One region of the Vagococcus carniphilus genome, then DNA from elsewhere that is predicted to be linked to it. Evidence: predicted binding sites of a transcription regulator. Region 1 holds the regulator's gene; the other holds the start of a gene.

Evidence for each region. Region 1 encodes LexA, which represses DNA repair genes until DNA is damaged. Its sites were predicted from a motif close to CNAACANNTGTTNG; they were not measured.
Region 2: the regulator LexA is predicted to act here: its motif matches at 3,905-3,918, upstream of H9L18_RS14965 (Y-family DNA polymerase).

What each region holds. Positions count from the first base shown of each region.
Region 1 covers NZ_CP060720.1:2,068,913-2,076,326, reverse strand. The annotation lists gene H9L18_RS10220 (hydroxymethylglutaryl-CoA synthase) at 1-1,034, opposite strand, end outside; gene H9L18_RS10215 (50S ribosomal protein L25/general stress protein Ctc) at 1,214-1,831, opposite strand; gene H9L18_RS10210 (M42 family metallopeptidase) at 2,192-3,226, opposite strand; gene H9L18_RS10205 (cation:proton antiporter) at 3,355-4,539, opposite strand; gene H9L18_RS10200 (hypothetical protein) at 4,775-4,984, opposite strand; gene lexA (transcriptional repressor LexA) at 5,089-5,709, opposite strand; gene H9L18_RS10190 (DUF896 family protein) at 5,859-6,101, shown strand; gene tkt (transketolase) at 6,208-7,414, shown strand, end outside.
Region 2 covers NZ_CP060721.1:42,755-50,168, reverse strand. The annotation lists gene H9L18_RS14995 (Eco57I restriction-modification methylase domain-containing protein) at 1-1,181, shown strand, start outside; gene H9L18_RS14990 (hypothetical protein) at 1,249-1,551, shown strand; gene H9L18_RS14985 (hypothetical protein) at 1,544-1,936, shown strand; gene H9L18_RS14980 (TnpV protein) at 1,929-2,330, shown strand; gene H9L18_RS14975 (DUF3846 domain-containing protein) at 2,432-2,809, opposite strand; gene H9L18_RS14970 (hypothetical protein) at 2,880-3,113, opposite strand; gene H9L18_RS14965 (Y-family DNA polymerase) at 3,948-5,255, shown strand; gene H9L18_RS14960 (hypothetical protein) at 5,252-5,452, shown strand; gene H9L18_RS14955 (hypothetical protein) at 5,465-5,821, shown strand; gene H9L18_RS14945 (IS6 family transposase) at 6,162-6,824, opposite strand; gene H9L18_RS14940 (IS6-like element IS1216 family transposase) at 6,849-7,414, opposite strand, start outside.

The sequences.
Region 1 (7,414 bases):
TCAATAGATAAACTTTGACGTTCATTTATTAATTCTTGTCGAGTTGAATTTACTAGATGGTTTTCAAACCCTTCAACGAGTCTACCAGAAAAAATCTCAGCTACAGCTCCTGAACCATAGCTAAATAATCCGATTAAATCATTAGCTTTAAGTGAATGTTCAGAACTATCTAGAAGAGACATCAAACTTAAGTAAAGAGAACCTGTGTAGATATTACCGATGTTACGTGTGTATTCTGTCGATAATTCGTAATGTTTTAATAAAATTTCCTTTGTTTCTTCCGATTCATTTTCTAGAAGGGGAAGTAGAGCTTTTTTACCCATTTTTGTATAAGGTAGGTGGAAACAAAATGCTTTAAAATCAGATAGTGAGTAGTTTGTTTGTTTTGAAAACTCCTCCCAAAGTTGATTAAAGAATTTAACGTAAGCTTCATTTGAAAACTTACCATCTACAATAGCTGTATCAGAATAGTTTGGACGCCAAAAGTCAAAAATATTTTCGGTCATAGAAACAGAAGTATCTTCGATTGCTAAAATTTTAGGTTTTTCACTGATTACCATAGCGATAGCACCAGCACCTTGTGTCACCTCACCAGATGTGTTTAAACCATAACGTGAAATATCAGAACCAATAACAAGAGCCTTTTTACCTGGATGAGTTTTGATATAATCACGAGCCATCATTAATCCAGCAGTTGCCCCGTAGCAAGCTTGTTTAATTTCAAATGATTTAGCAAAAGGTTGAATTTCTAATAGTTGATGAATAAAAGCGGCAGATGATTTAGATTCATCAATTCCAGATTCGGTTCCGACAACTACTAGTTCAATCTTTTCTAAATCTTCTTTATCTAAAATAGGAAAGGCAGCATTTGCTCCCATAGAAACGGTGTCCTGCGTAATTGTGGGGACAGCCATTTTTGATTGACCAATACCGACTGTAAATTTATCTGGGTCAATACCTCGATGTTTTGCAAGTTTAACCAAATCAATATATGTGTTTGGTGTGAAAAAATTTATTTTATCTATCCCGATCACTTATAACACTCCTAATCATATTATTAAACCTCCGTCATTTTATCATAGATTAGTATAGGGTGGGCGATATAACAGATGAATTTAAAAATACTTTAATCTTTAAAAAAGGAGAGAGTCATTTAAGGACAATAAAAAAAGAGGGGACTAGAATCAGTCGCCCTCACTTTTAAATGTTATTTTTATTCAGCTGGTTTTTCGTTAATAACTTCTGGTTCAGCTGCAACACCAGTTTCTTCGTCTTCAACTTTAGCAACCATTTCAGTTACAGCACATACTTGTTCTTCAGCATCTGTTACAATTGCGAAATCTGCTTGTTTTGGAATGTCCCCAATTACAAGAGAATCACCAATTTCTAACCCTTCAATGTCAACTTCAACACGTTCAGGTAATTTATCAGGTGTTGCAGAAACGATAACAGAATATAAGTTTTGTTCTAACACGCCACCAGCTTTAACGCCTTTAGGTGTACCAACTAATGTTAATTCTGCTTCTACTTCAGTTTCTTGAGTCATATCAACTGCTAAGAATTCAGCGTGAATCCATTCTTTTGTGAATGTATCAAGTTGATAATCATGAAGTAAAGTACTGATTTTTTTACCACCAAGATCAAGAGTGTAAACAGCGTTTAAGCCGTTTTCACGAATTGCCTTTTCTAATTCAAGGGCATCTACTGAAAAAGGAATATTTTCAACGTTGTGACCATGAACAGCACTAGGAACTCTTCCTTCTGCTCTTAGTTTTTTACGGATAGAACGAGGTCTAACCGCTCTTTCTTCTACTTTTAATACTACTGACATAAATAATCTTCCTCCTTTAGAATAAAATCTTAATTCGGTTCGTTATTTAGTTTTAGCAGTTTTAATCGAGAATTAAGCCTGTCGATTAGCTTGCGCTTAAAAAATGAATGTCAGCATTTTTTAAGTGACGAACCATAAACTATAAATAGTGATTTTAGTCGATTTTAATCGAATAGAAAGAAGCTATTCAAAATTAAAACAACAGAAAATCGAACTTAGGTAATCTGTAATTTACCTGCTCATCGTGGTTTTGACACCACACTATATTATAAGCTTATGAACTAACCATACGTCTTATCGGAAGAAAGGTCAAGTAAAGAGTTTATTTTTTGAATTTAATTACACGTGTCTTTTTTATTTTTATGAAAATTCACTAAATAAATATTTTGTTACTAATTGTTCAGTAGCTACAATTGAGTCATTATGAGTACGCTCAAAAGCATGACTAGCTTCAATTCCTGCCCCAATGAGACCATGTTTCACGTCAGCTCCAGCTCGCATAGCAGCAGAAGCATCACTACCATAAAATGGGTAGATATCTAATTGATAAGGAATATTATCTTTTTTGCAAAGTTCTACAAAGTGGTTTCTTAAGCCAAGATGATAAGGACCGCTTGCGTCTTTTACACAAATGGAAACTGTATATTCATCAGTTTGTTGATCGTCACCCATTGCGCCCATATCAACAGCTAGGTATTCAACTACGCGTTCATCAATATTAGAGTTTCCACCATAACCAATTTCTTCATTATTTGAAAAGAAAAAGTGAGTTGTGTATGGTAATTCTTGTTGTTCTTTTTTTAGATTCACTAAAAATTGAATTAGAATAGCTGCACTTACTTTATCATCTAAATGGCGTGATTTAATAAATCCGCTTGGAGTGATTTCGGTTCTTGGGTCAAAACTAATAAAGTCGCCCACTTGAATACCAAGTTTTTCTGTATCTTTGTCAGAGAAAGTTTTTTCATCAATTCTAACTTCCATATTATCCTGGTTTCTCTCAGCAGTACCAGCATCTTTATAAACATGTACACTTGTTTGATGCATTAAAATTGTACCAGTATAATTTTTGCCAGATTGAGTATGAATCGTACAATATTCACCTTCAATTGAGTTGTATTTAAAGCCACCGATTAAATCAAGTTTAAGACGGCCATCTGGTTTAATTGCTCTTACCATAGCACCAAGAGTATCGATATGAGCCGTAATAAAACGGTGGTTATTATCATCTTTACCAGGTACTGTAACAATTAAACTTCCTTTACGATTGATTTTACCTTGATAACCATATTCTTTTAAAAGTGAATCAATGAAACTAATAATTTCTGTTGTGCTTCCAGTAGGGGATGGCATGTTTGTCAATGTTTCCGTTAATTCGATTGTTGATTGATTCATAAAAAAGCGCCTTCTTTCTTGTTTGATATACTTAGCTTATTCCAGATATCTCAACTAATCAATAGAAAAAAGCATCTTTACCAAAGTTCCCCTAATAATAAGTAGAATTTTAGTAGAAATGCTTTTATTTAGGCAGTTACTTCATCATTATCGTTTTGTTCTAAACCAATACTAAATTTAAGTAAGAGTGGAGAAATTAAGGTTGTAATAATAATGGCTGCAATAACAACAGTAAAGAATTCATTTGTAATAAAACCTGATTCTTGACCGATTTTAGCAACAATTAAAGCCATTTCCCCTCTAGAAACCATACCAGAGCCAATGACAAAGGATGATTTTCGGTTGACTTTCATTAAACGTGCAGCAAAATAGCCACCCATTAATTTAGTTAAAATAGCACCTAGTGAAAGAAGGAAGATTAATCCAAATTGAGAGTATAATGCCTCAATATTAATACCAAGACCAATTGACACAAAGAAAACAGGAATAAATAAACTATTTCCAATCGTATCAATATCAGTTTCAATTTCATGAGAATGCTCATGGCTAGATAACATTAGACCGATAAAGAACGATCCAATAATATCACTTAGGCCCATTTCTTCAGCAAAGATGGTGAAGGCAAAACATAAAACTAAAGCCATAGCTGTTTTTGCTTTAATAGCGTTCATTTTGGAAGATAAATTCATTGCAGGGGTGATAAAATATTTTGCAACAAGATACATAATGAAGAAGAATAAAACTTTCTTTCCAATTAAATCCCACGCCATTGTAGCAGTGAATCCAACACTTGCATCAAAGGTAACAACAGCTGTGAAAATACTAATGAGAATAACTACGAGGGTATCATCAAGAATAGCGGCCCCTAAAGTAATAGAACCTGCTTCATTATCTAAATAATCGTATTCTTTCAGAACTTGTACGGTAATACTAAGAGATGTGGCACTAAAAATGATGCCTAAAAAGAATGATTCTGGAGTTCCCATGCCAATTAGATGACCGAGAATTGCGATGAAAATAAATGGTACGAAGACACCAAACGTGGCGACTATAATGGCAGGTTTTAAATACCGCCTGAGTAAGTTTAAGTCACTTTCTAATCCAACTAAAAACATTAGTAAGATAATTCCTATTTCAGAAAACATGGCAATACCATCTGTTTCTTGTACCATGTTTAAAATGGCGGGTCCAAGTAATAGACCTAGTGTTAATTCACCAAATACGACAGGCAAGTTGAATCGATTACAAAGATGACCTGCCACCTTGGTGCCTAGTAGAATAAAAATAATCATTTTTATTAACTCTAGCGTCAATAATATCCTCTCCTTAAAATTATTTAATTACATCCTTTATACTAAAATATTTATAAAAATAAAGCAAACGATATGATTTTTTTAAATTCAAAAAAACTTAATTATAGGCTTTTTATAATAATAATCATTATAGATTACGTTTTTTTATAAAAAAATATTTAAAAATATGAATAAAAATTCATTAATTATGTATTTCGAGTGGATAAAGTGTATAAATAAAAAACAACCGATATCTTTATCGGCTGTTTCTATAAGCATATTGCTGTTTTTCTTCTGTATAACGTTTATATTGTTTTCTCTTATAACTTTTTTCATCCCAAAGCATTAACCAAATCATAAACAGGGGAGTTAAAACGACCAAAGCGGCTTGCCAACCAAAAGTACCTAAGACAATTCCCAACATTAAAACAATTAACAACAATCCGTATCTTCTTATAGCTTCCATTATTGATCACTCCTAATTAATTTAGAACATCTGTTCGTATTTATATTATACAAACAAACGTTCTTTTTGTAAAGAAAAAAATAAAGCAAATTTTGCTTTATTTTTTAAATATGATTACGATATAGTCCAACAACTTTTCCGAGGATAGAAACATCATCTAAAATAATAGGTTCTAATGTATCATTTTCAGGTTGTAATCGGATATGATTAGTTTCTTTAAAAAATCTCTTACAAGTTGCTTCATTTTCATCAGTCATAGCAATAACAACGTCACCATTATTAGCAACTGATTGTTTTCTTACAATAACATGATCACCATCAAAAATTCCGGCATTAATCATGCTCTCGCCACGAATTGTTAACATGAATAAAGAATTTTCTTCATATTTTAAATCAGGTGGTAGAGGGAAAAAATCAGAAGCTTCTTCAACTGCTAAGATAGGCTCACCAGCTGTTACCACACCAAGCATTGGAATCGTTGTCGGTTTTACACCAATAACGTCTAATCCTTCGGAGGTCAATTCAATAGCTCTTGGTTTAGTTGGATCTCTTAAAATAAGTCCTTTTTTCTCTAGACGTGATAGATGACCATGAACAGTTGATGTTGAAGATAAATTAACGGCTTCACCGATTTCTCTAACGGTAGGTGGATAGCCACGTTCTTCAACTTGTTCATAGATATATCGTAAGACGTCAACCTGTCTCGAAGATTGTTTCTTTGTCATAAGTCGGCCTCTTTTCTTTTTTTTGAGTGTATCATATTTTTAAAATAAAATCAAACGGGTGTTCGCTTTTTTAAGGGGAGAATTAATTGTAATTTTTTCGGAATTAAGCTAAAATTATAGGTACGTATTAATGTTTAAGGAGAGAATAAATGTTATCAAAAGAAAAATTAGCCCGTATTAATGAGCTAGCTAAAAAATCAAAAACTACAACTGGCTTAACCGATACAGAAAAAAAAGAACAAGCTTTATTACGTGAAGAGTACTTAGCTCGCTTTAGAGGTGGGATGCGTAATCATATAGAAGGAATGAAGGTTGTTGATACTGAAGGTAACGATGTGACACCTGATAAATTAAAAGAAATTCAAAAAGATAAGGGACTTCATGGAAGATAAGTAGTCCCTTCTTTTTTGATTTATATATGAAAAGCCTTGCAAAAAAGTCTCATTAGCGTTAGAATATAATAAAGGTAAATTAAACCTAAATAGGAGGATGTATTTTATGAAGTTCGATTCAATAGATCAATTAGGTGTTAACACCATTCGTACACTAAGTTTAGACATGATTCAAAAAGCCAATTCAGGACACCCAGGTTTACCAATGGGAGCTGCTCCAATGGCTTATACGTTATGGACAAAACATTTAAAAGTAAACCCAAACACATCAAGAAATTGGGCAGACCGTGACCGTTTTATTCTTTCTGCTGGACATGGTTCATCTATGTTATATAGTTTACTTCATTTATCTGGTTATAACTTACCAATGTCAGAATTAAAAAATTTCCGTCAATGGGATAGTTTAACACCAGGACATCCAGAAGTATGGCATACAGACGGAATTGAAGCAACAACAGGTCCTCTTGGACAAGGGATTGCAATGAGTGTTGGTTTTGCTATGGCAGAAGCTCACTTAGCTGCTACTTACAACAAAGATAACTTTAAAGTGGTTGATCATTATACTTATGCTTTATGTGGAGATGGCGATTTAATGGAAGGTATCTCTCAAGAAGCTGCTAGTTTAGCTGGTCACTTAAAATTAGATAAATTAATCGTTCTTTACGATTCAAATGATATTTCATTAGATGGTCCATTAGATAAATCATTTAGCGAAAGTGTTAAAAATCGTTTTGAAGCAACAGGTTGGCAACATCTTTTAGTAAAAGATGGCAATGATTTAGAAGCTATTTCAAATGCGATCGAAGAAGCTAAAAAAGAAACAGGTAAACCAACTATTATTGAAGTAAAAACAATTATTGGTTTTGGAGCAGAAAATCAAGGAACAAACAAAGTTCACGGAGCTCCTCTTGGAGCTGAAGGTTTGGCTCATGCTAAAAAATCTTACGGTTGGGATTACCCTGAATTCACTGTTCCAGAAGAAGTAGCTACTCGCTTTAACGAAGATATGATTGTTAAAGGTGAAAAAGCTGAACAAGAATGGAATGAGATGTTTGCATCATATAAAGCAGCTTATCCTGAATTGGCAGCTCAATTTGAAGCAGCCTTTAAAGATGAAGTAACAGTTGATTTAGAAAAAGCTTTACCAGTTTATGAAGTAGGAGATTCTTCTGCTAGTCGTATTACAAGTAAAGAAGCTATCCAAGAATTAGCTAAAGCAATGCCTAATCTTTGGGGTGGTTCAGCAGATTTATCTTCATCAAACAATACAATGATTGCTGGAGAAAAAGACTTCGAACCAGGTTCTTATGAAG
Region 2 (7,414 bases), on a different replicon from region 1:
ATGATGAATTGAAAAATCAATTAATTGCTAAAGGTATTCCCTCTGAAGAAATAGCTTTTATTCATGACGCTAAAACAGACCAGGATAAAAAAGACCTTTACAGTAAAGTGCGTACTGGTACTGTCCGAGTCTTGCTTGGTAGTACAAGTAAAGTTGGTACTGGTACGAATATTCAAGATAAGTTACTTGCGGTTCACCATATCGACTGTCCCTGGAGGCCGTCTGATATTGAACAACGGAACGGAAGAATCGTTAGACAAGGAAATGAAAATAAAGAAGTAGAGATTTTTCAGTATGTGACTAAAGGCACGTTTGATAGCTTTTTATGGCAAACACAAGAAAATAAACTCTTGTATATTAATCAAATCATGAATGGGAACTCTTTGGCCCGTTCTAGTGCTGATTTAAGTGAAACTGTATTGAGTGCTGCTGAGATAAAAGCTTTAGCAACTAGTAACCCTTTTATTGCAGAAAAAATGAATGTTGAAAATGAGCTGAATCAACTCCGTTTAGTTAAGAATCAACACACTCAATCACGATTAAAGACAATGAAGAAAATTAACGAAACGTATCCTAATCAAATTGAACTTAGTAACGAAAGAATAAAAAACATGTCATTAGATGTGTCGAGCTTTACTAAAACTGATGAGTTCAACATGACCATTGCTGGTACTACGTTTACAGAACGTAAAGAAGCAGGTGACTATTTGATTAGCTATATAAGTAATAGTCATCTTTTATCTTCAGATAAAATAGAAATAGGAGAGATTGAAGGGTTTAAATTGAGTGTTCAGCCCTCTTCATTTTCAACTTATATTATGACTATTAAAAAGAATCATGAATACCAAGTAGACCTAAATCTTCAATCTGGAACTGGCAGTATTTTAAGAGTTGAAAATGTCATCAATAAAATTGATAGCCTATTAGAATCTGAAAAAGAATCTGTTGAAATGCTGAAAAAAGAACTAGAAAAAATGGAAGACCGAGTGGATCAGCCATTTCCAAAAGAAGAACGGTTAACGACTCTTCAGAAAAGACATTTTGAGCTAGAAAGCTTAATTGAAAAAGGAACACTTGAAAAAGAAGCTGAAACAGCAAAGAAATTTGTAGAAGGAAAACAAAAATCTCAATCTCAACAAGTCAAATCAATTAGCCATAAATCGCAAGGAATGAGTATGTAGTTGCGTTTTATTTAAAATGATGTTACTATTTTACATATAGATAACATATAGTTGAGAGGGAATTTTTATGAAATTAGAAGATGACTATATTTCCGTTGATGAAGCTTACTTTTTGTTGAAAGGACTAGGATTAGTATCTCAAGAGCAAACCGTTAGAAGATGGATACGAGAGGGAAAAATTAAAGGTCACAAAGAATCAAATAAATTAGGTTACCAGGTGTCACTTAACTCATTAGAAAATTATGTTTTAGAGAGAAGAAAAGTCGAACTAAGTAGACAATTAGTTTATCGAAAAGGGTATATACAAGGCTTTGAGGACGCAAAGAAATTAATTGAATATAGAGCCAAAATAAGAGAGGATAGTGATTAAAATGATGATTCTATCAGGAATTAGTCGGTTTGTTAGTGAAGTTATTGGGTTAGTTGATTTGATTGCAGGGAGTATTGTTCAATTTATTTTTTGGTTGTTTAAGATGTGGTTTAGCTATTTATCGACGACTATTTCTACTGGAGGAGCGTTAAGCGTATTGGCATGGGGACTAATGATAGGAAGTATTCTGGTATTTGTAGGTGCTTTGATGTATCTATTTAAATATCTAGGTATTTGGTTATTAATAGTCGTTCCTATTCTCACGTTCTTTTTAAAAATCTTTATCATGATTTTTATCTTTGGTTTAATGTTTGTCATGATTTCAAATGTAGTAAGAAGTATTAGAAATAAATTTAATAGAAAAGAGGATAATCATTATGCTTAAATTAAGCGAAGTTGCTATTCAAATAGATAAAGAAAATGCAGAAAAAATGGACTTTATCAATGTAGAGAAAATTGGTGCGGGAAGATATGGAGTCGTGGCTTATGAAGCTCTTAGAAATTATCAGCCCTCAGTTTATTGTAAATTTGGTTTTGAAGAAACATTAGAACAATGGGTGCTAGACCAAAATGACCATTGGACCAAAAGAGAAATGGAACTATTTAGTCAGATTAAATCTAACAGTGATCAATTATTGGTTATTGATCCAATGGAAAGGATTAGACAAAGTACGTATGCCCAGGAGCAAGCTATTGAACAAGTCAGACAAGAAATTATTGAAGAATTACCTACGTGGGAAAGTTCTTTGACTTTGAGTGATAATGTAGCTAGTTTTTAATTTTACACGTTGTTAGAGGGCGATTCTAAGGCATTTAAAAATTGTTAGGTGGATAATTAACTGAGTATTACAAACTAAAAAGCACTTTTTAAGTGCTTTTTTTAGTTTGTATATTTTGTAATTAAATGATTTGCACAAGTTGTATTTTGAAGCTTATTTAGAAATTGGCAATTAATATCAGCAAAATCATCATTTTCAATAGTCAGCAAGACCACATTACCAACAAATTCATAATCTACACCGTGAATTGTAAGTTCCATTATGGGCTGGTTACTTTTCATTTTTCCATTTTCATCAATGACTGCGAAAAGATTATCTATTATATGGACTAATTCTATTGTGTCAGTTCCAATTAATTTATAAAGTTGATTAAGTGACTCTTCATTGCTTTTCTCAATATTGAAATATTCTGTTTCTACTATATTTACATTAAATTTATTAACTACTTTGAATAAAATTGATTGGCTTTTGTTTGTCATTTTGATAACTTCCTTTCTATTTATCTAACTAACAATCCTGATAGACTGCAGTCTTGTTAGTTAGTCTGTATTAAATAAATGCCTGGTATTTTTTATAAGTTATTAGTATGCCATGTTCTCTAATATCCTGATGTAAGAAAGCTAGATTGTCATCTGAAGTTTTTACATACGTGTCATAGATTAGATTAAGAATTTCTTCCTCGTTAAAGTCTGTGATGTCGTTAATGATTTTTTTGAAGATTAACTTAGCTAAATTTTTGTGACCATACTTGGATAATTTTTTTATAACGTTTACTAGTTTCATTTTTGCCACGTTCCTTTCTTCTAAAGTTGTTTTGAAATTATTTTTTAGCGAATGAAATTATTTTTTATATTGTTTGTCATTTGCTGCTTTAAAAGTTTTTCAATTTTGTTAAAAAAGAAAGGGAGAGCTGTAGTAAAATAATTGTAGTGAAACGTTAAGCAATTAATTTACGCCCCTTTCTTTTTTGGCTAAATTGATGTATTTTACTTTTAAGCAAATGACTGATATAAAAAATAATTTCGTCAAACAATAGAAGTGAGAACAAGTTAGGTTACCACTATTTTTCTTTTAAAAAAACAAGCTAGAACCTTATAAAATATAGGTTTCTAGCTTGTTTTATGTTATACTATTTAGGTAGCAACTTAATTGTTGCAGGTAGATAAGTTTGTGATGGTGGCGGGATCTAATCGAGAGTGAGGTGGTGCTTATGTGCATTCAACCAAAATCTAACGAAAGGAGCCAGCCTTTTGCTTGAATCTATTCTAGCGATTGCAATTCCAATTGTCGGTTTAATTACTGCTATTGTGAATCTTGTAAAAGCTATTGTAGAAGCTAAAAAAGAGCAAAAAAAATAATCATCATAGCTTTGGCAGGCAGATGATTATTTAATAATAATTAATGTCTTGTCACCGTCTTAAACGGTTCTACTTAGGGGCGTATTACTAGTACGTCCCTTACACTTTGTATTATATCATAGAATATTAACATTATAAAGTAGTTAACAATCTTAAAGATAGCACTAAACAATCAACATAATAGTTGGTTGTTTTTTTAGTTGTTCGCTTGACTAGAGAACAAGAGTTCGTATAATTAAGGGTGAAGGATGTGAAAATAATGTCTGAATACTACTTTAACTACGATAAAGAGCCTAGAGACGATATACTTTGTGTCGATATGAAAAGCTTTTATGCCAGTGTTGAATGCGTAGAGAGAGGTCTGAATCCCTTAAAAACAATGCTTGTGGTTATGAGTAATGCAGAAAGTGGTGGTGGTTTAGCTTTAGCTACTTCTCCAATGGCAAAAAAGGTGCTAGGAATATCTAATGTGACGAGAAAATATGATATGCCTTACCATAAAGACTTGTTGATTGTTCCTCCACGTATGAACCTTTATATCCAAAAGAATCTTGTCATTAATAATATCTTTCGTCAGTACGTATCAGATGAAGATATCCTGATCTATTCCATAGATGAAACCTTTATTCGAATAACGGCTTCCAAAAGACTATTTCATATGAATGCTTATGAGTTTGCGGTCCAATTTCAAAGAGAAATCTATCACGAAACTGGCTTGTTTTGTACAATCGGAATCGGGGACAATCCCTTGTTAAGTAAACTTGCTTTAGATAATGAAGCTAAGAAAAACAAAGATATGATCGCTACCTGGAGATATGAAGATGTACCAAACACTGTTTGGCAAATTAAGAATATGACTGACTTTTGGGGAATAAATACCAGGACAGAAAAAACATTAAATAATAAGGGGATCTATTCAATTAAAGAGTTAGCTAGTTATGATTACTTTAGTCTGAAGGCGAGTATGGGAATTATGGGTGAACAATTATTCGCTCATAGTTGGGGAGTGGACAGAACGAAATTATCAGACGTATACGTCCCTAAATCAAAATCTATAGGAAACAGTCAAGTGTTAATGAAAGATTATACAGACGTGACAGAAATCAAAATAGTTATAAGGGAAATTGCTGAACAAGTGGCTACAAGGATACGTTCCAGCGGAAAACAAACATCTTGTGTTAGACTAACCATAGGATACTCTAGATTTGATTCTGAACGTGGTTTTAATCGACAAACGACTATTCAACCAACTAATCAATCAAAGGAGTTAACGGCTCACTGTATGCGATTATTTGATAAATTTTATAACCCGAAAATGGCAGTTAGAAATATAGCCGTTAGTTACTCAAAATTAACAGATGATACGTCCCTTCAGTTAAATTTATTTGATGAACCAACAGAAATAATTGCTAACAAGGAGCTGGACGAGGTTGTCGATACAATCAGGAATCGGTATGGTTTTTCTTCCCTGGTACATGCGAGTAGCTATATGGAAGGTTCAACGGCATTAAAACGAGCTTCACTTGTCGGTGGTCATGCAGGCGGTAATGAAGGGATTAATCAATGATATTCGATAGGTTAGAAAAACAATTTTATGATTTGATTGCAGCGTTTGAAGCGGAGGAAATTACTTATAGCGAATTTGAATATGAATTTGCTGCATTCGGTGATAATACAGCCATTGCGGTTGGCGAAGAACTGTTTACTTTTTGGGCCAATATATCAGGAGATTACCTTCAGCAAAGAAAAAATGAATTAATTTAAAGAGGTGAGGAAATGATTGAATTAAATGATTATTACGAGGATCGTGGGATTGTAAAGTACAATGGTTTCTATCTATCTGAACACACGGCAGATATTAATACAGCCTCAATTGAAAGAAATAAAGTAATTGCTGGAAGAGATCAAATGTCAATGGAATTGATATTTGAAATTGTAGATTTTGCGATATATAAGAATAAACGAATCTCTATTCAATTGAACATTAAAGATATTGAAGGTAATTTTTTAGAAGATTATACAGGTTTTGTAAGTGGTTATGATGAAAGGTTTATTTACCTTAATAATGTACCAGTTCCAATCTCACAAATAAGAAATATTGTTGAATTAGACGAAATCCCCTGGTTTAAGTAAAGTAATGTAAGAGCCCTTTTGTCTTAATCTGTATCTGTAGTTATACTAATTTAAAAAGCTCTCAAGATAAGCATCTGAGAGCTTTATTTAATAAATTTATATATATAAATTAAAATTTTAGTAGAATATTCTGTTATTGAACAACAGACAATAAGTGGTTCTGTTGCAAAGTTTTAAATCTACTATCAAATAAGGTAGAATAATAGAAAAAGATAGCAGGAGGAATGACGATGAATCATTTTAAAGGAAAGCAATTTCAGCAGGATGTGATTATTGTAGCCGTGGGGGTTCTGTTGCAAAGTTTTAAATAAAGAATAAAATCCCTTACGGTATCTATGATTTAAGCTGGGATTCCCAATAATACCTTGATTTCAGTACAGACCGAAAACCCGAAGAGAGTGCCTTCTTTTCGGGTTTTCTTATATAATCCTCGAATGGCTTCCATGCCTTTAATCGTGGTAGAGGCAGTGCGTAAACTTCGATAGAATTTATTGCGTCTCTTTACTGGACGATGGTCTTGTTCAATCAAATTATTCAGGTATTTAATGGTACGATGTTCTGTCCCTTGATAAAAGCCGTATTCTTTTAGTTTCTTAAAGGCACTTGTAATAGAGGGGGCTTTATCTGTGACTACAACCTTCGGTTCATCAAACTGCTTCACTAACCGCTTAAGAAAAGCATAGGCTGCTTGTGTGTCCCGTTTTTTACGTAACCAAATATCCAAGGTTAAACCATCTGCATCGATGGCTCGATACAAATAATGCCATTTTCCTTTAATTTTGATGTACGTTTCATCCATTTTCCATGAATAAAAGGATTTTTTATTTTTCTTTTTCCAAATTTGATAGAGTAGTTTGCCATATTCTTGCACCCAACGATAAATCGTCGTATGAGAAACGTTAATGCCACGATCATATAAGATTTCTTGAACTTCACGATAGCTAAGGTTATAACGAAGATAGTAGCCCACGGCGGTTCTGTTGCAAAGTTTTAAATAAAGAATAAAATCCCTTACGGTATCTATGATTTAAGCTGGGATTCCCAATAATACCTTGATTTCAGTACAGACCGAAAACCCGAAGAGAGTGCCTTCTTTTCGGGTTTTCTTATATAATCCTCGAATGGCTTCCATGCCTTTAATCGTGGTAGAGGCAGTGCGTAAACTTCGATAGAATTTATTGCGTCTCTTTACTGGACGATGGTCTTGTTCAATCAAATTATTCAGGTATTTAATGGTACGATGTTCTGTCCCTTGATAAAAGCCGTATTCTTTTAGTTTCTTAAAGGCACTTGTAATAGAGGGGGCTTTATCTGTGACTACAACCTTCGGTTCATCAAACTGCTTCACTAACCGCTTAAGAAAAGCATAGGCTGCTTGTGTGTCCCGTTTTTTACGTAACCAAATATCCAAGGTTAAACCATCTGCATCGATGGCTCGATACAAATAATGCCATTTTCCTTTAATTTTGATGTACGTTTCATCCATTTTCCATGAATAAAAGGATTTTTTATTTTTCTTTTTCCAAATTTGATAGAGTAGTTTGCCATATTCTTGCACCCAACGATAAATCGTCGTATGAGAAACGTTAATGC